Regions from separate parts of the Faecalimonas umbilicata genome, predicted to be linked through region 2. Evidence: a T-box and tRNA genes for the amino acid it is inferred to sense, from the RefSeq annotation. Region 2 holds a T-box; the other holds one or more tRNA genes.
What was found. A T-box is a leader RNA that pairs with one kind of tRNA and senses whether it is charged. The one in region 2 lies ahead of leuS (leucine--tRNA ligase), so its partner is inferred to be a tRNA-Leu.
Positions count from the first base shown of each region.

Region 1 (10,480 bases), 1.1 Mb from region 2:
GGGAAATGTCAGACCGGTGTTCGACCACGTTAAAAGAAAAAGGGAACGAATACATAGCTGAATAGAAAAAGTAAAAGGAGTCTCCGCTATCAAAATGTGGCAGGAGACTTCTTTTTTGGATTTTGGTCAAGAGTTGGGATGACAAATTGGTCTTTTGTCAAGGGCCGGGGGAAAATCTTTTTTCTTGGTAACAGATTGAAATTATGATAAAATAGGGGAAATGTTTGGAAAGGAAAAGAAAGAATATGGCGTTTACAACTGTTTTTTTCTTATTTGCAGTGTTGCCGGCATCGGTTGCAGGATATTATTTTATAAAGCTTGTGGGAAATAGAAATGAGAAGTGGGGCGACCGGATCGGCAATCTGTTTCTGGTTCTCGTAAGCCTTTGCTTTTACGGATGGGCCAGACTGGAAGGAATTGCCCTTTTGAGTATCTATGTGCTTGGAGTATGGCTGGCGGGAAAGGGAATCTGTCGTTTGGGAAAGGAAGAAAAACATAAGTGGAAAGTGTATGGTATGACACTTTCAATTCTGGCTGTGACAGGCATTTTGATCTGGTATAAGTATTATAATTTTATTGCGGAAAATCTGAATCACTTTTTCGGAATCAGTCTGGCAATGAGCCGATGGATCGTTCCCCTGGGAATCTCTTTTATCACCTTTACGACAATATCTTATCTTGTGGATGTCTTTCGTGGAGATGCAGAAGCGGGAAGCCTTTTGGATGTATTTTTATATCTTTCTTTTTTCCCGAAAGTGATTTCCGGACCGATCGTACAGTGGAAAGATTTTCAGAAGCAGACGGTACACCGGCAGGCAGATGAGAACGCATTTTTAGACGGATTGAACCGGATCATGATCGGATTTGCAAAAAAAGTGATTCTGGCAGATTCGTTTGGGGCTGTGATCAGCCGGATCGATCCTTATGTCGGAGTGGGAATAGATGTGCCGACCGCATGGTTGTTTGCATTTTTTTATATGATGCAGATATACTATGATTTTTCAGGATATTCAGATATCGCGATTGGTTTGGCCCGGCTATTTGGATTCCATTTTAAAGAGAATTTTCAGTTTCCTTATCGGTCAAAATCTATTACAGAATTTTGGAGACGCTGGCATATTTCACTCGGCACATGGTTCCGGTCGTATATTTATATTCCGCTTGGAGGAAACCGAAAAGGGATGAAAAGAACCTTATGGAATCTGTTCTGCGTCTTTTTGCTGACCGGAGTATGGCATGGAGCATCATGGAACTATATTTTATGGGGTGTGATCAATGGGATCTGTGTACTGGCAGAGCGCTGTGCAAGGGAAAAAAGTTTCTATCAGAAGATTCCTGATATCGTTAAATGGGCTGCTACGATGGCGATTGTATTTTTTAGCTGGCAGGTATTCTATTTTTCAGACTTTAACCGGCTGGAAGTGTTTATGAAAAGTCTGATCGGTATCAGCGCCGCCAACGCAGCAGGTACAGTGGAATATACCTATCGGCACTACCTGACAGCAAAACTGATTGGATTGTCAGCGATTGCGGTACTTGGGGCGACAACCTTTTGTATGCCGTGGGCGGAGAAAGTGAAAAATTATTTTGATCGGACAAAGACGGGACTTTTTATCAAAGAGACCGGACTGATCCTGCTGATGATCCTATCGGTGATCTTTCTGATCAATAGCTCGTACAGCCCTTTCCTGTATTTTCAATATTAGTAGGAAACAGGTAAGAATTAGTTAGGAGAAGAAAATGAAAAAACTAAAGATATTTTTTATTGTCATATTTTTTGTACTGCTTGCGATTCCTGTTGTGACCTTCAATACCGAAGAAAATGCAGTTTCAGAGGTGGATAACCGGATGCTCGCTACAAATCCTGTCTCGGCAATACGGGAGGGAGAAGATGCCACTCAGGCAATTGAAAACTATGTAAATGACCGCATTGGACTGCGAAATGAGATGATCAAGCTTTATACAGTGGGGCATGATAAGATTTTTCATGAGATGATCCATCCTAGTTATGTATATGGACAGGATGGGTATGTATTTTTAAATACAGGGGGAAATCCGGTCTTCGGTGATTACCATATTGCTTTTGCGGACATGATAAAAACAATCCAGGATTACTGTGAAGCAAGAGAGATTCCGTTCCTATTCGTGTTTGAGCCTGCGAAAACAACTGTTTTGCAAGAGGAACTTGAAGAGGGATGGAATTATGACAATCGGTGGGTGCAGCAGTTTTTAAAAGAACTGGATCAAAGAGAAATTCACTATGTAGATAATACAGAGATATTGGAGGAAAAGACAGAGGAAGGAGAGGCGGTATTTAATAAGAAATATGATGGAGGGCATTGGAATGAACTGGGGGCGTTCTATGGAGTCAACCATATTTTAGAGGGATTGAGCGAGCAGGGAGTTCCCGTTCATATTAATACGAAAGAGGAATTTCTCATTCATGAGGAAACGATGGAAAAATTACTGCTCTCAGATATTCCGATCCACGAGAAGATTCCTGTCTATGAAAGAAAAGCAGATGTGGAGTGTCTGACGGAGCAGTACAGCCCGGAAGTCAGAAGAGACGAAAGCTTTAATCATTTCAATTATTATGTAAATAAGCAGAAAGTTGCCGAAGGGGTGCCGAGAACACTTGTTTTTCAAGGAAGTTATTTAAATGGTCTAGGTTCTAAATTTTTGGAGAACAGTCTTGGAGAATATATTTCTGTTCATGATTATCGGAACATTTTTGACTTTGATTATTATTTTACGATGTTTCAGCCGGAATGTGTTGTTTTTGAAGTGGCAGAGTATACTTTTATAGAAGACTATTTTCCGTATGAGCAGATAAAAACGATGAATCTCCCACCGGTGTTAGAGTCATTTGAGGAGATGCCGGAGGAAAATCTTACGATGCCGGAGACGATGTATCAAGTAGAAGAGGGGCAAATCTATGAAGTAATATCGATAGAGGGGCTTTCGGCCGATACCCAATATGCATATTTGCAGGAAGGGAATCAGGTATTTGACTTGGTGAGAAGAGAAGACGGAGTTTACACAACAACAGTGGAAAAACAGCTGTTAAATGTGGATAACATTTCTATAATTGCTGTGGAAAGTGGAAAAAAAGTCTGCTATCATAAAGAAAACAGGTAAATGCAGAGGGAGAAATCTAGGAAGGGTAAGGAGGAAGTCGTATGAAGAAGAGAATGTTGCTATTGTCCATGTGCCTGATGCTCGCGGTTATTCCGGGATGTGGAAAAAGTGGGAAACAACAGGAGGAATCTGTAAAGGCAGGCCAGTCGGATGCAAAAGAGCAGAAGAGTGAGGATACGAAAGGATCAGAGGAGAGTGCATCGTCGGAGGAGATTCCCGCAAATCAGAATCTTCTGACCGGAGTTTTGGATCTGACAGAGGGTGCGATCGGGAAACGTCCAGTGGCAGTCATGGTCAATAACGTGGATCCGGCGATGCCGCAGTATGGGGTCGGAAAGGCAGATATTATTTTTGAAATCCCGGTAGAGGGGGATGCGACAAGATTTATGGCGCTGTACGGTGATTATACGGCTGTCCCGAAAATCTGTGCGATCCGAAGCTGCCGCGCATATTTTCCGGCGCTGTCAGAAGGATTCGATGCCTTTTATGTCAACTGGGGAAGCGATGACACAATCGGAGAATACATTGCTTCGCTGAATCTGGACCAGATTGATGGAATCAGTGATGGAAGCGGTCTGTTCGGAAGAGATCAGGCGCGTCTAAGTGCAGGATATGATCTCGAGCATACAGGATATTTTGATGGTACTCAGTTTGCCAGTGTCGTGCAGTCCAGAGGATTGAGAACGGATATCGAGGAAGATAAAAAGGATGCGGCTTTTTCGTTTTACGGACTCAATGAGCAGGTAAAACCGGACGGAGAGGATTGTCAGAAAGTAGATATTAATTTTGGAGCTGCCAGAGCGACACTTACTTATGATGAAGCAAAAAAAGTATATGTCAAAGACTTAAATGGAAAACCGCAGATCGATGGAAATACTGGAGAGCAGCTTGCATTTACAAACGTATTTGTCCTGGAAACATCGATTACAGTGAGAGATGAGATTGGACATAAAGAGGTAGACTGGGATGGCGCCAGCGATTCGGTTGGATACTATATTTCCAACGGTGGTGTGCAGAAAATTCACTGGTCAAAGGAAGAAAAAAATGAGCAGTCCAGGCTGAAATTTTATGATCAGAATGGGAAGGAAATTAAGATCAACAGAGGAAAGAGCTATATTGCAGTAAATTACGCCGATCAGGCGACTTTCCAATAACAGAAAAAAATACGTCTTGCAGAAATGCTGTGATTTTCACATAAGGCAGTCACAATTTCTGCGGAGACGTATTTTTTTATTTAGATAGTATTTGAAGCAGTGCTTAGGGGAGAACGAGGTTACATTTCATCTGTCAGGATGTCATGATCTCTGAGTAATTTTTCAATTACCGTTCCTTTTATCACACGGATCAGTGGTTTCTTCAGTGCATTTAACGGCCCCGGAAGCTGAATGTCGAGAGGGGATTTTCCATCCATGAGCTTGACAGAGCTGTCGAGCAGGTCGCGGATATCGTAGACACTGCCCCATACTTCCGGTACACCACGGTCTACGCCGAGAAGACCGTATACGGCTTCCATCGCAGTACGAACAGAATATTCTGTTGTAAATACCGTGTCGCGAGGAGTATCGGCAAACTGTCCAAGGAATGCAAAGTTTACACATCCATCCGGGATGACATCCGGACGGTCTCCTTTTGTTCGAGGCATGAAGAATGCAGTGATATACGGCATCATTGTCGGAACACAGACTGCACTCTGTTCTGCCAGTTCAGGAATCTGTTCTACCGGAACACCGATATGGTACAGCCATTCTTCCGTGATCTCCTTTCCGGTACATTCCCGCATCGGTTTCTTGACGAAATCTCCCGGAACATCGGTAAATAGTCCATATACCCAGACACATACTTTATCTTTATCCTGTTCTTTAAATTGTCCCTGACGGTTGATGGTCCAACTCATGAGCCATTTGGAATCCTGGCAGCTCACGATTCCTCCGGTTACGACTTTTCCACTCTTTGGATCACGTTTACAGATCTTTGTGATGTAAGGAATAATCTTATCATCCAGTGTTGTGATCGTTGCAGATTCCCAGTTTGTTTTGGAAATATCAGAGCAGAATTTCTCAGGATGTCCAAAAGATGGATCCTGCCGTGCGATATTTTTCCATAAGTTCCAGCATCCACTCGTGCGTACTTCTGCATCGCCATTTGGTGCATGGTTCTGGTCACCGTAAATCGTTCCTTCGGTACAGCTTCCGTTTGTCACAAAGACAAGATCGTTCTCTGTAAGCAGGATTCCCTTTTCGACACCTTTTACCTTGCATTCAATTGCGGATGCAATTTTCTTATGATCTTTAAATTCAAAGACAACATTCGTTACTTCAGTGTTGAACTGGAAGTCGACACCTGCATTCTCCAAATATTTCTGCATTGGAAGAATCAGAGATTCGTACTGGTTGTATTTTGTGAATTTCAGAGCACTGAAATCAGGGAGCCCTGCAATATGGTGAATGAAGCGCTGGAAATACAGCTTCATTTCTAATGCACTGTGCCAGTTTTCAAAAGCAAACATCGTTCTCCAGTATAGCCAGAAGGTAGAGTTGAAAACTTCGTCATCAAAGACATCTTCGATGGTTTTGTCATAGAGATCTTCGTCTTTTGTCATAAACAGTTTCATGATCTCTATGCAGCCTTTCTGACTTAAATTGAATTTTCCATCTGTGTGTGCATCTTTTCCGCGTTGTACGGTTGCACGGCAAAGAGAATAGTTCGGATCATGCTTGTTGAGCCAGTAATATTCGTCAAGAACAGAAGCACCAGAGGTCTCAAGAGAAGGGATGCTGTGGAAGAGATCCCAAAGGCATTCAAAGTGATCTTCCATCTCTCTGCCGCCTCGCATAATATAGCCGCGAGAAGGATCGAAAATTCCGTCACAGGCTCCTCCAGCAATATCCATCGCCTCTAAAATGTGAATATGAGGTCCCGGCATCTGGGCATCTCTTACGAGAAAGCATGCGGCTGCGAGTGCTGCGAGCCCGCTTCCTACAATGTAAGCGTGTTTCTCATCAACTCCGTCAGGTTTTTCCGGACGTGCAAACGCTTCATAATTTCCGTTGGAATAGTAGATTCCTTTGCTGTTTTTCTCATGCTTGCCTCGCTCTGTGTTCCGATAGTCGGAAGATTTGGAAACACTTTTTGAGGAAGCAGTGTGAGATTCTACATCGGATTTTTTCTTTAATAAAATGGCGGCGCCTGCTCCTGCGGCAACTGCGGAGGCAACACCGATCGCTAATTTTTTCTTTGCCATATAGATGACCACCTTTCTGAAATAACTACATTGCTTTCTTCTGTACTTTCAGCATAGACGTTCTTTTCTTTTGTGGCAATTTACAAAGAGAGGGAGATGATTATTTTTTTATCATTCCCCTTGTTTTGTAAAATTATGAATGGAATTTGCAATTGTTCCGTACATGGTAACGCAGATATTATGTACGATTTCTTCATAATTTTCTTTCATGCCATGTTTGATCCAGTCGAGCATAAGACCGACAAAGCTGTATTTGTAAAATTCAGCAATAAATTTCTTTGCATGTTCAGAGATTGGTGTCTGGGCGGCCTGCTCTTCGACGACACCGGCGATCAGCTCGTAAGTAAGGTGAAAGAGATAATTTTCAATCTGTTCCCGGCTGAGGCAGCGGTAAGCATTTAGGATGAAAGGTTTATTTTCAAAAACGACTTCAAAAATTTGAAGAAGTCCTTCCTGCCAGGTGTCATAAGTTTTCTTTCCCTGAAGTGCTTTCGTTGCATCTTCCAGGCATGACCATTCTACAAGATCATAAATATCCTTAAAATGATAGTAGAAGGCCATGCGGCTGATTCCGCAGTCTGATGTGAGATCATTGATCGTGATCTTGTCTAGGGGTTTTTTTAATAAGAGTTTTTTTAATGATGCTTCCAGCGCGTATTTCGTAATATTAGACATTTGCCATTCCTCCAGATCATCCGCGATAACAGGCACGGAGGAAGGAGTCGCGGATTTCCGTGCCTATAAAAAATGATATTTTACAAAATTGGAAAATGATTTTGCTAAGATAAGCTAAGTATAGCATACAAATAGAAGGATGTAAAAATGATAAAAAATTGCTTGCATTTTCAGAACAGATATGATATAAATATATACTAGTTGAGGCAATTTGCTTCAAGAAAATGGATGGATTCCCGAGTGGCCAAAGGGGGCAGACTGTAAATCTGTTGGCAACGCCTTCGAAGGTTCGAATCCTTCTCCATCCATTTAAAATACTTTGTATGCCGCAGTGGCGGAACAGGCAGACGCACAGGACTTAAAATCCTGCGGGACTTATACTCCCGTACCGGTTCGATTCCGGTCTGCGGCATTATTGAAAAAAGTGGAAGAAACTTTTGATTGAGTTTCTTCCACTTTTTTTGTGCTGTTTTTTGGGTATGCAGAATCGGATGTGTGTCGGTAGAGTTAATCGCGATATATCTGGAGAAACTGTTCCCGGACACTCTGGATGTAAGAACGGCTTACAGGAATCTGTCTTCCATCTTTCAGGCAGAGATATCCCGGCAGGAAAGCAGATAATTGTTCGAGGTTGATGAGATAGCTCCGATGGCATAAAGTGAAGGAAGGGGAAAGCTGAGCTAAAATAGAGGAGAGCTTTTCTGCCGTGTAAAAAGTATCATGGAGGGTGTAGACAGCCGTTTTCCGGAGTAGCCGTTCCATATAGCAGATATCTTTCTGGAGAATTTCTGTTTTCTTTTTGTTCCAGGAAAGAGTCAGAATCAGATGGCTGTGCTCCTCAATCTTTTGCAGTGCTTTTTGAACGGCAGGTTTTAGATAAAGTTCTAATTCCGGTTTATAGATGAAGTAGGTATGTGCAGTCTCGTAAACCGGGCTGACATATTTTAGATATTGACTGACAAAGATGATCTGTATGTCCGGGCAGTATTCAGATAGTCGTGATGAGAGAGTGATTCCCGATGCATCACCGAGCTCGATATCCATAATCGCCAGATCATAGATGATATGGGAATCCTGGATATCTGACAGCATTTCCTTACCGGATGTATAGTGTGTCAGAGTTATATTCTTTGGAAGGACAGCTGTCAGCAGTTCTTTCATCTTGTTTGCATGTGTTTCAATGTCTTCGCAAATTGCAATATGTATCATTTGAAATTGGATACCTCCTGTTTTCCTGGTAATTGAGAATGATGGAGGAATCAAAAGAATCTCCCTGATCTGTAAAGTGACAGATTCCTCCATATTTTTCAACGATTGTCTCTATAATTCCAAGACCGAATCCATGACGGATTGCAGCAGATTTTGTAGTTGTTTTTTGAAATGTCCGAGCCGGTGTTTTTGTATTTTCCATATGAATGCAGAGCATGGTTCCCTCTGTATGAATTTGCAGATGGATTTCAGGTGTAGCTTTTTCAGATTGGATACATGCTTCGATACCATTGTCCAATAGATTAAATAGAATGCAGGATAGTTCGGATGCAGAGAAATTTTTCAAAAGCTGGAGATCCGGAAGAAGGATCTGATAATTGACAGAAATTCCATACCGGTGAGCCTCCTCTTGTTTGAATTGCAGGACAGCGTTTATGTAAGAATCTGCACAATAGGAAGCAGGATTACTTCTGGAAGGACGAAGTAAGAGTGACTCCAGAGAAGAAAGTGCTTCTGTATATTGCTCGGAGCGGATTGCTTTTTGTATTGTTTCCAGATGATGATAGAAGGATTTTTTGTTGTGGATAGTATCTTTCTGCAGGTTGGATAATTGTTGCTCCTGAATGGAGGATACTTCCTGCTGTTGCTTTAACAGAGCAAGTTCGCTTTTTGTGTTCTGTTCTTTTACCATCTGAAAAAAACCGATCCCAAAGAATAAGATAGCGGAAAGTGATGCCGTTGCACTGAATAGTTCAGTGATGCAAAATAGCAGAGAAGTAGTGGGGAGAGATAGAAAAGCAAGGAAAAGACCACCCGCGGACAGAGGCATCAATAGTAGGCTTAAAAAGAAAAAGATTCTATATTTCATAAGCTAATCCGCCTCCTTTTGTTTCATAAGTTCTTCGAGATAAGCAGATACTTCATCCCAGTGACCATCCTTTGCCAGATATGTCATTGTGGTCAGGTGATTAGAACTGTCATGTTCCCAGCGCCGGATAGCACGGTATTTTTGCTCAAGTGTCCGTGTATATTCCGATTGACTTTTTGACTTCTGTCTTTGCAGAAGAAGAGATTGTTTTCTCTGTTCTGCTTCTTCAAAGATTCTGCAGGTTTTTGAAATATAAAAGAAAAAAAACAGAAGCAGGATAAGGCTGATGCCTACATGGATCAACAGGGTGGAGGGTTTGTCGCTGTCTATCTGGGCAAATAAAATATTTGACAGATTGTACATACAGATAATAGGAAGGATTAGTTTTAAAACAGAAGATTCCGGGACAAATCCATAATAATATCTGAGCTTTGGAAGCAATTTCTTATAGAAGAAATATAAACAGAACACATACACAGAGGTATATAGAGACAATGTTTTGAAGTCGTAGTTTAAAAACAGCATTGTACTCTCAAGTGTATTATCTGGAAATAGAATATCAGCGACACTGATGATCAACATAAAAAAGGATTCGATCGCTATCAACATCAGATAAAAGAGAAAAATCAAGTTTACTTTTGTCAAAAGCCGTCCCTCGAAAAAGGGAAAACAAGTGATCAGCTGAAAAAAGATCATTGCAAAGCAGATATAAGGGAAAGATTCATCAGGAATCAAAGAAACCAGTATAGCAAACACACAGCACAGAAAAATCAGGCAGAGTGTAGAGTGTCTGCGAAAGTATTTTTTCAGAGGAAAGAAGAAACGGCAGGTGAGAAATGAAAAAATTAGGACAACCAGCTGTATCAGTATGAGAAAAAATTTACTCGATAAGATCATAATAGATGCTTCCTCCTCTTTTTCTAAAAGTTTAAATCCGAATCTATTATATCACAGAGGGAAGCAGTGAGAAAAGACAAGGTAAGGTTATATATTACATATATCTTGAAATCCATGACGTGATCATACAAAACGATATAGGGAAGTAGTATAATCATGAAAAAAACAGAAGAAAAAATAGGAGGAATGTATATGAAAAGAAAGAAACAGGAGAGGCGAACCAGAGGGGTCATACTGACGATTGTTCTTCTGCTCATCCTATTTATTTTTGTAGTGGCAGGTTTGCTGAATAAACGTGCGGAAAAGGAGAGAGAGGAAGCGTATGAACAGAAGACACTGGAGGAGGCGCAGGGAGTCTGTGAGGAGTTTCTGAATGCATATCAAGATAAAGATGGCGAAATGCTGACAAGACTTCTCTGGAATCAGGGGTATGGAGAACCTGTGGAATTTAG
Region 1 is NZ_AP031411.1:120,960-131,439, forward strand. Features, by position in the region: gene ACGG81_RS00525 (MBOAT family O-acyltransferase) at 225-1,706, shown strand; gene ACGG81_RS00530 (alginate O-acetyltransferase AlgX-related protein) at 1,741-3,138, shown strand; gene ACGG81_RS00535 (DUF3048 domain-containing protein) at 3,180-4,292, shown strand; gene ACGG81_RS00540 (oleate hydratase) at 4,412-6,379, opposite strand; gene ACGG81_RS00545 (TetR/AcrR family transcriptional regulator) at 6,491-7,054, opposite strand; tRNA gene ACGG81_RS00550 (tRNA-Tyr) at 7,281-7,362, shown strand; tRNA gene ACGG81_RS00555 (tRNA-Leu) at 7,380-7,466, shown strand; gene ACGG81_RS00560 (LytR/AlgR family response regulator transcription factor) at 7,562-8,263, opposite strand; gene ACGG81_RS00565 (ATP-binding protein) at 8,232-8,954, opposite strand; gene ACGG81_RS00570 (hypothetical protein) at 9,135-9,776, opposite strand; gene ACGG81_RS00575 (hypothetical protein) at 10,221-10,480, shown strand, end outside.
Region 1: it has a tRNA-Leu gene. The T-box ahead of leuS (leucine--tRNA ligase) is inferred to sense a tRNA for this amino acid. The anticodon was not compared.

Region 2 (10,480 bases):
TCCCGTCAACGTCGTGCCGTCAATGTTTTCGACTCCATCTGCAATGTTTGAAATGCATCTCTGTGGATCATATACGCCTGAAGTCAGTATTACAAGTGCTGTGATTGTACAGACAACAATCGTATCTATGAACACTTCTGCCATTCCCCACATACCCTGAATCTGCGGACAGCTTACGTCAGAAGCCGCATGTGCCATCACCGAAGATCCAAGTCCGGCCTCATTGGAAAAAACACCGCGGGAAATACCCATTTTCATCGCCATCTTCACACCATATCCAGCAACTCCGCCTCCAACTGCACGCAGCCCAAATGCTTCTCCGAAAATCCATAAAAATGTTTCCGGAATTCTCTCATAATGTATCACAATGACAAGAAGACCTCCCAGAATATAGAATGCCGCCATAAACGGAACGATTTTTTCTGCTACCATCGCGACTCTCTGAACACCACCGAGAATCACAACAGCCACAAGTACCATTAATGCCATTCCTGTAAATTGCTCCGAAATTTTCAATGTAGCTTCCAGCCCTTTTGCAATCGCATTAGCCTGTGTCATATTTCCCATTCCAAAAGAGGCGCAAAGACAAAATATAGAAAAGAAAACCGCAAGCCACTTCGCCCCCAGTCCCCGCTCCATATAGACCATCGCACCCCCAACCCATGCACCTTCGGAGTTTTTGTAACGATATTTGATCCCGAGCACATTTTCTGCATAGATTGTCATCATCCCGAGGAACGCAGACACCCACATCCAGAAGACCGCTCCCGGGCCTCCGGTCACAATTGCTGTGGCAACTCCGGTAATATTCCCCGTGCCAAGCGTTGCTGCTAACGCCGTACAAAACGATTGAAATTGTGAAATAGACTGATGATCCTGCGCCTTTCTGACTCTCCGGTCACGAAACAATGCACCAAGTGTATCCCCCATCCAGACTTTCCAACCCTTAAACTGAAAGAAACCGGTTCGCAGTGTAAAAAGCATTCCGACGCCAAGGAAAATAACCAGCATCCCCCTCCCCCATACGAACGCATTTACCACACTGTTGATTTGTCCTATTTTCCCTAGCATAACTCCTCCCATATTTCAAATTTCGATGCAAAGCGAACCTTTCGCTCTGTCCGTACTATCAAATATATGAGAAATTTTTCTGTTTATTAGTTTTCCCGCAAAATCATTTGCCCTTTTTTCGATCTCATAGTACAATACCACTATGCAAAGGAGCGTGACACAAATGACAGAACACGATATTCAACTTTTAAAATCACATTTTACTTTCTGGGACAAACTATCCCCTCATCAAAAAGATATTCTAATTGGAGGAACGACTGCTGTCTCCTATGAAAGAGGAGATTCTATCCACAGTGCTGACTTAGACTGTGTCGGTGTCCTTCTCATTAAAAAAGGCTCTGTCCGGGTATATATCCTCTCAGAAGATGGGCGGGAAATTACTCTTTATCGGCTGTATGACGGAGACATCTGTATTCTATCAGCTTCCTGCGTTCTTCAGTCAATCACATTCGATGTCCATATCGATGCCGTTTCCGACTGTGAATTTCTTCAGACAAATTCCTGTGCCTTTTCACAGATCATGCAGGAAAATATTTATGTGGAAGCCTTCGCCTACAAGCTGGCATCTGAAAGTTTCTCCGACGTCATGTGGGCAATGCAGCAGGTGCTTTTCATGAGTTTTGATAAACGGCTTGCCCTCTTTCTTTTGGAGGAATCCGCCAACGAACAATCCGACACGATCCACATGACTCACGAGCAGATTGCACGCTTCGTCGGCAGCGCCAGAGAAGTCGTCACCCGGATGCTCAAATATTTCTCCTCCGAAGGATATGTCGAACTTTCTCGCGGAAATGTACACATCACCAACCGCGCCGGTCTGACTTCCCTTACCCTGTAAATACCATTTTTCTAGATCAGGTGTTTCATACGCTTGTAAAACTATTCCCAAAATACAAAAAGGAAATGTCCTGCTTTTTACAGCTATTTAGACATTTCCTTGCTTTATCATATTTTTTGCATCGTTTCTGCTTTCGTTCTCCTAGCACTTATCCATGGATCATTTCCAGTAACTCTTCTTTTGTCTTTGCCCCGAGCTCTTGTTTTGCAATCTTACCATCTTTGAATAAGATCAATGTCGGAATGGACATTACGCGGTATTCCTTTGCAATTTTCATCTGCTCATCTACATTGACTTTACAGATTTTTACATCTGTCACTTCTTCTGCCAGTTCCTCAATGATCGGCAGTACCATCTGGCAAGGTCCACACCATGGTGCCCAAAAATCTACTAAAACTGGTTCCTTTGCCTCTAATACTTCTTTTTGAAATGTTTCGCTTGTTAATTGAATTGCTGCCATTTTTCTTCCATCCTTTCTATTCCTGCAATGATTTATGGTCTGCCTGACATTCATCAGGTCTTTTTCTATTTCCTTTGTTATCTCTTATTATACTCATGATTGACAGAAACTCTGTGAGTTAGTCACAGTTTCTGCAATTTTTCTTACCAGCTTTTATCATCAAAAAATCAGGTTTATGAAAAAGATCTGCATAATCCGGATATTTCTCCAGAATTTCAATCGTCAGCAGCGGCTCTGTCACACTTTCTATGCAAAATCCTTCTTGAATCAGTGTGTTGAGCATTGTTGAAAATGTTCTGTGATATTTCTTGACGCCGTCGACAAACCATGTCGTTTCTCTTTCTCCCTCTACTCCATAATCCATAAGATTTAAATATAGCTTTTTCCCGTTTTCATCTTTGGTCCATCTGTCACCCGACGAAAAACAAGTAGTCAACGGATGCTCCTGCGAAAACACAAATATGCCTCCATCCTTCAACAGTTGATACACATCCCTGACAACTGCCTCATAATTTTCAACATAGTGCATCGCAAGAGAGCTGATTACGATATCAAACTTTTTATGCAATTTTGATATTTCTTCGATAGGCATATGGATATAGGAAATAGAAGGATGTCCATTCTCTGCTTCTGCAACCTCCAACATCTTTTTGGAAATATCAATTCCTACAACCGTTGCTGCACCTAATTCCACAAATTTTGTACAGTGCTCCCCAAAACCGCAACCCATATCCAATATTGTTTTTCCATTTAAATCAGGTAATAATGCAAACAATTCGGGAATCTCAAACAAGGTATTGGCATTTATTTCGTTCTGTCTTATCTTTTTGTAACCTTCAAAAAAACATTCGTCATCATAAATATTTTGCCTTGCCATCTCTTTTCCCCTTGCTAAACTTTTCTTTTTGCCATCTTTAGCATATCATATTTTTTAATACTTGACATCCTCTTCTTGCGCTGTTTCGTTTTTCCACTTCTTATAATTATACGCAGCCTGAATAAAAACCGGCAGAAAAAGAATCACGCCAATAATCCTTGCATAGGAATATGCCGGAAACTCTTTATAAATTACGATGTTTATCATTATCAATACAGGTATCATCCATAATGTTCTGATTAATTTTCGTCTATAACTCAATTTCCAATAACAAAATTCAACCCCTTTGTCTACTTTTTCACTCATATCATATCTTCTTGCAAGAAAAAAAGAAAGGGCCAATCCAATGATCATACTAATTATCATTATCAAGAACATATTACCATCCTCCGATTTCTACTTCTATTACGATAATTTTACCATTTTAGATCACTGTTACAAGTTAAATGTAAGTAAAGATTTTAGAAAATTATTCTTCTACTGTAAAAATTTCTTCAATCGTAACATGGAATGTCTTTGCGATATTCCATGCCAAAACCAATGATGGATTGTATTTTCCCTTTTCAAGGTTTCCTATAGTTTCTCGGCGTACACCTACTTTTGCAGCCAATTCTTCCTGTTTCATATCAAATCTTGCTCTATACTCTTTAATTCTGTTTTTAATCATCGGATACACCACACCTATCTTTCCAATCAAAATAAGCAGTAACAAAGCAGAAGACAATTATGGAAAACCCAAATCCCAAACCAATCCCTTTTACAAGCGCGACATTAGAATTATGCTCTATGATTGCATAATAGAACGTGACAATGGCTGTTATTACTAATTCAGAGAAAAACGCCCACGCAGCAGCTTTTCTCATATTTTGAACAAACATTTCATCTGTTTCCACAAAGAAATATTCAAAAAATAAGGCAAAACCTAAAAACGGGAAAAACATAGGATTATCTGTCCAAAATCCCAGCAAGCCAATGAGAGAGAAAAAACCTAAAAAGCCATACCTACACTTCATAATAGACCTCCTTCTATGTGGTATATTTAACACTTTATGTTATAAATATACCACTTTTCATGTTTAAAGTCAAGAATGCACACTACATCTCTCTCAACCTTTTAGAAACTATGAAACTACAGAGAAATGCTCCTGCTACAATAATAAAGCAAACGATTGTACACCATACAGGCACTCTCATATCTAATTGTACTCGTAGCAAAATCGTGATTGCTAAAAATACAGCTCCCACAATTTGTATAAAGTCTAATATCCTTTTTTGAAGTACCTGCAAATGCTTTTTATCTTTTATTCTTTCAGATTTCCATATTCCATAATTTACTTGAAGATCCTTTACATCTTCATCAGATATAAGTTCGTCCACACTTACGTCTAGTTCTAATGCCAGTTTTTTTGCTGTAATCAAATCCGGACATCTTGAACCTTTTTCCCAGCGACAAACTGTCTGCCTTGAAACATATAACTTATCTGCAAGTTGTTGCTGAGTAAGATTTTTTTCTTCTCTGAATTTTTTGATGTTATCATTTAACGCCATACTCCATACCTCTCTTTCATTCTCATCATATAACGATAAAATCCAAAATAAAAGTACCAGTATGTATTTCCCTTGTTTCCATTTTGGTAACATCCATTTCACAAACCTGTTACGCTATTTTGCAGTATTCTACAGCAGTGCTATACAAGCTCACTAGACTAGCTCGTTTGCTTGACAGGCATATGCCCTATAGATACCAAAAAAGATGGCCTTATTCCTATAAACAGGATAAGTCCATCTTTTCCGTTATCTGCACTGCCTACTTCTGCACAATATTAATAATTCTTCCCGGAACGTAAATCTCTTTTACGATCATTCCTGTCAGTTTATCTGCCACTGCTTCTTTTCCTTTTGCAATTGCATCTTCTTTAGATACATCTGCCGCAAGTGTCACGACAGCTCTTGTCTTTCCGTTGATCTGTACAGCGATTTCGACCTCGTCGTCTTTCATCGCCTCTTCATCATAAGTCGGCCATCCCGCATTGAATACGGTTCCTTCGTGTCCGAGCTGCTGCCATAACTCTTCTGCCATATGCGGAGCAAACGGAGCAAGCAGTACTGCCAGTGTGCTTAATGTTTCTTTATCCACGCCGCCTGCTTTTTTTGCAATCTCATTCAGCTTATTGTTGTACTCCATAAATCCTGAAATAACTGTGTTTAAGCTAAAGCTTTCCAAACGTGTTGTAATATCATATACCATTTTATTACGGATCTTGATCATCTCTTTTGTTGCGCTGACATTTTTGTCTTTGCTGTCCATAACGAGATTCCATACTTTATTTAAGAAACGGTAAACACCATCGATTCCTCTGTCATCCCACTCTGCATCTAATTCCGGTGGACCTACGAATAATTCATACATTCTCAGAGAGTCACAGCCGTAATCTCTTACAAGATCATCCGGAGATACGACGTTTCCTTTTGATTTACTCATCTTGATTCCGTTTTTACCAGTGATCATTCCCTGATTGAATAATTTCTTGAATGGCTCATCAAAATCAATTGCCCCAATATCACAGAGGAATTTTGTGTAGAAACGAGAGTACAATAAATGAAGTACCGCGTGTTCTACTCCTCCAATATACATATCTACCGGAAGCATCTCATCTGCTTTTTCTCTTGATACAAGTGCTTCGGAATTATGGCTGTCCACATAGCGGAGGAAATACCAGGAAGATCCAGCCCACTGTGGCATTGTGTTTGTCTCACGTTTTGCAGGTTTTCCACAAACTGGACAAGTTGTATTTACCCAGCTTTCAATTCCTGCAAGCGGAGATTCTCCTGTTCCGGTCGGCTCATAAGAATCTACTTCCGGAAGTGTCAGAGGAAGCTGCTCTTCCGGTACTGGAACTGCTCCACAATCCGGGCAGTGTACAATCGGAATTGGTTCTCCCCAGTAACGCTGGCGCGAGAATACCCAGTCACGCAGTTTATAGTTGACAGTTGCCTTTCCAAATCCACGTTCTTCGATGATATGCGGCGCTTCTTTTTTCAAAACAGCTGATTCCATTCCGTTCCACTCACCAGAATTGATCATCGTTCCTGCTGCCTCTGTATAGGCCTCTGTCATATTTTCAATTTCTTTTCCATCTTTTGCGATTACCTGTACGATTGGAAGATCGAATTTCTTTGCAAATGCAAAGTCACGATCATCGTGAGCCGGCACACACATGATTGCTCCGGTACCATAGTCTGCGAGAACATAATCAGAGAGCCAGATTGGTGTCTTTGCTCCATTTAATGGGTTGATCGCATAAGATCCTGTAAACACTCCTGTCTTTTCCTTATCCTGAAGTCTGTCTACATTCGACTTCATAGAAGCATCATAGATATACTGTTCTACCGCTTCTCTTGTCTCGTCTGTGGCAAGACTCTTAGCAAGCGCATGCTCCGGTGCAAGTACCATAAATGTCGCCCCGTGAAGAGTATCTGGTCTTGTCGTATAGACAGTGATCTTATCTTCTCTTCCTTCTACCTGGAAATCAACTTCTGCACCGTAAGATTTTCCGATCCAGTCTGCCTGCATCTTCTTTACCTTCTCCGGCCAATCTAATTTATCGAGATCTGCAAGAAGCCTCTCTGCGTATTTTGTGATCCGAAGCATCCACTGACGAAGATTTTTCTTTGTCACTTCTGTTCCGCAGCGCTCACATTTACCATTTACTACTTCTTCATTCGCAAGACCTGTCTTGCAGGAAGGGCACCAGTTGATCGGGAATTCCTTCTCGTATGCCAGTCCTTCTTTGAACATTTTTACAAAGATCCATTGTGTCCATTTATAAAATTCTGGATCAGTTGTATTGACTTCCATATCCCAGTCATAGAGAGCTGCGATCTCATTGATCTGTCTCTTAATATTTTTTACATTCTCAGCAGTAGAAATCGATGGATGCACGCCCATCTTGATTGCATAGTTTTCTGCCGGAAGTCCAAATGCATCCCATCCCATTGGATGTACAATATAGTATTTCTGTAATAACTTATATCTGCTCCATACATCAGAGATTACGTATCCTCTCCAGTGTCCGACATGGAGACCATTTCCTGATGGATATGGGAACATATCGAGACAATAATATTTCTCTCTCTTTCCATTTTCATCTTCTTTTACGTTCACTGGATGCTTTTCCCAGTTTTCACGCCATTTTTTTTCAATCGCCTTATGATTATAAGGTACTGCCATTCTTTTTTCCTCCTTTTTCTCCAAGAATTCCCTCTGCGGAAATCAATTTCCTATGCAATAAAAAAAAACCTCTCATCCCATCAAGAGACGAAAAGGCTGACTTCCGTGGTACCACTCTTATTCATACAGCATCTCACTGTACGCACTCATTGCTTCTGTAACGGGAAGTCCCGCCTCTATCTACTTCCATACAGTGTATTCTGTATCTCTCGTTCAATAGAAGGGCTCCAAGGTGAGTTCGGAGATTACGCTGCTGCCTCACACCTGCCGGCAGCTCTCTGAAAACGATAGACTCTTACTACTCCTCTTCTTTGCCATTGTCTGATTCAATCTGTCATCACAATTTCAATGATATTTCTATTTTATCATACGAAGACTATTTGTCAAGGCATTGGGAAAAGCTGTATTTTTTTGTAAATTTCGCATAAATTTTTATATTTTATTGCCATTTTCTTATAATTAGTGTATAATACATTACATAATCGACAGAACGAAAAAACATTATAAAGGAGATAGTGCCATGGTAAATTTATTAACAGGCCCTAAAGGGAGCGGCAAAACACAACAGATGATCGAATTAGCAAATGAGACAGTAAAGCAGTGTGACGGCAATGTAACGTTTATCAAGAACAGTCACAACGATACATACAGTTTATCTTTTGATATCAGAGTAATCTGTATGGATGACTATCCTTCCATCAAGAACATTGACGACTACACTGGATTTATTTATGGAATGCTTAGTGCTAACCATGATATTCAGGCTATTTTTATCGATGGTATTTTAAAACATGCCAATATTTCTTCTGAGAATATGCCTCGCTTCATTGAACGGTTGAAAAATATCTCTAAGAGACATGATGTGAATTTCTATTTAAGTATCAGCGCAGAGAAAGACCAGTTAAACGGAATTGACTTGACTGACTGTGCACTTCTTAATTAAAACAACGAAGCAATTCAAATGGAAAAGTTAATAGTCCATAATTTCCATTACTTTTAAAAGCCTTGCAGTAATTGCTACCGCAAGGCTTTTCTCTTATCTTTTTTCTATTTTCGTATACTCTATTTTCTTTCAAATGCAAGCTCGATCAGCTCTGTCACAAGCGCTGTCGTATCGATTCCTTTTTCTCTCCAAAGCATTGGGTACATGCTGATATTCGTAAATCCAGGCAATGTATTGATCTCATTGAAAATCACTTCATTTGTACCATGTTCCAGGAAGAAATCCACTCTGGAAAGTCCAAAGCCATCTACCGCTTTGAAAATTGCAACAGCATCTTCTCTCGCCTTTTCCAATGCTCCTTCTGGCAGTTCCGGATGAGTATCTGTCTTAGAATCCGGATTATTGTACTTTGCTTCATAAGTGTAGAACGTATCTGCTGCCTTAATTTCACCGACGTCAGATGCTTTCACATTCTTTCCACCAAGCACTGCACATTCAATCTCACGCCCTTTAATCGTCTCTTCCACAAGAATCTTTGTATCATGCTTTGTCGCTTCAAGCAATGCTGCCTGTAATTCTTCTCTGTCTTTTGCCTGATTGACTCCCTGAGAAGACCCTGCTTTGGACGGCTTTACAAATACCGGATACGGAAGCACTTCCTCCACCTTGTCAAGCACCTTGTCGATCTCCTCAAGCTCATATGCATGGATTCCAACAAACTTTGCCTGACGGATTCCAAGACGATCTACGATGATCTTCGTGTAAAGTTTATCCATGGATACCGCTGATGCAAGTACCCCACATCCGACATAAGGGATTTTCGCAAGTTCAAACAATCCCTGGATGGTTCCATCTTCACCGTACATTCCGTGAAGAACTGGAAAGATCACATCTACCTGGATCTTCTCCACAGTATCCCCCAACACGAGAATTCCATGTTCTCCGGCATCCGGTGAAAGAATTGCCCGCTTCCCGTTTTCACGCCAGGTATCATTTCTAATTGCTTCTGTATCTTCCACTTCCAGCCAGCATCCCTCTTTTGTGATCCCGATTAAAACCGGCTCATATTTTGTCCGGTCAATATGCGAGATCACTGTAACTGCTGACTTACAGGAAACTTCATGCTCAGAGGATTGCCCTCCAAAGATTACCGCTACTCTCTGTTTCTTCTCTCCCATTTTTCCACATCCTTACTTTTCTTTTTTCACTTCTTTCTATTCTATCGGCATTTTCTATAAAATGCATTTCCAAAAATGCTGATTTCATTGCAAATCCTGCTCTATTTAATACTTAAAACTGTATTTACCTTCTCATCCTGCTTATATTCAATCGTCACTTTCTGTCCCGGCTCATAGCGGATGACATCAATAAAGTCTACTACCGACACATCAAAAATCTCCTCTGATTCTTCCAGAAGAATATAGTAATGTGAGTTTCCTTCCACGACTCCCTGTGCAATCTTCGCAATGGTTCCTTCCATCGTCTGTACTTCTCGCTTGTCTTCCTCTTCCTTGATCACACCATCCGTCAGAAGAAGTTCATTGTATTTTTCCTCACACTGGCTTACCGTATCTCCGATTGCTACAAGCTGATATTTCTGTACATTTACCATCGCATACTTCTTAACAAGGCCCGCATCATCTTTTAATGCGATAAAATAAGTCGGCTCTCCGGAGAGATTTAAAAGAAGCGGGAAAGTCGCCTTGTATTTCAAGTTCTGTACCTGACCTTCTGCAGATGACATTGCAGAAGCCTCTGTAGCACCTTCGATCGGATAAAATTTTGTTTCCATTGTTCTCTGGTTCATCAGAACAAATCCGACGTTGGACTGGTCACCACTCACGGATGTCACACCCGTATATACCCATACATCGTCATCGATCGCAAGATAGTTATATCCTTCTGTCGTCTTCAGGCAGTCTTTCTGTCCAAGCACACTGTTCAAAAATCCATGCTTCAGCGCTCCATAGTAATCATAAAGCTGTACAAGAAGATCAGAAGAATATGCACGGTCAATCCACTTCGGCACATCATCGATCGCATAGTCTTTCGTCTCTCCT
Region 2 is NZ_AP031411.1:1,924,496-1,934,975, forward strand. Features, by position in the region: gene ACGG81_RS09165 (alanine/glycine:cation symporter family protein) at 1-1,071, opposite strand, end outside; gene ACGG81_RS09170 (Crp/Fnr family transcriptional regulator) at 1,235-1,909, shown strand; gene trxA (thioredoxin) at 2,058-2,369, opposite strand; gene ACGG81_RS09180 (class I SAM-dependent methyltransferase) at 2,488-3,246, opposite strand; gene ACGG81_RS09185 (hypothetical protein) at 3,301-3,552, opposite strand; gene ACGG81_RS09190 (helix-turn-helix transcriptional regulator) at 3,716-3,913, opposite strand; gene ACGG81_RS09195 (DUF3796 domain-containing protein) at 3,906-4,259, opposite strand; gene ACGG81_RS09200 (helix-turn-helix transcriptional regulator) at 4,342-4,794, opposite strand; gene leuS (leucine--tRNA ligase) at 5,054-7,477, opposite strand; T-box leader at 7,558-7,798, opposite strand; gene ACGG81_RS09210 (hypothetical protein) at 7,998-8,420, shown strand; gene ACGG81_RS09215 (D-alanine--D-alanine ligase family protein) at 8,540-9,598, opposite strand; gene ACGG81_RS09220 (hypothetical protein) at 9,546-9,686, opposite strand; gene ACGG81_RS09225 (hypothetical protein) at 9,700-10,480, opposite strand, start outside.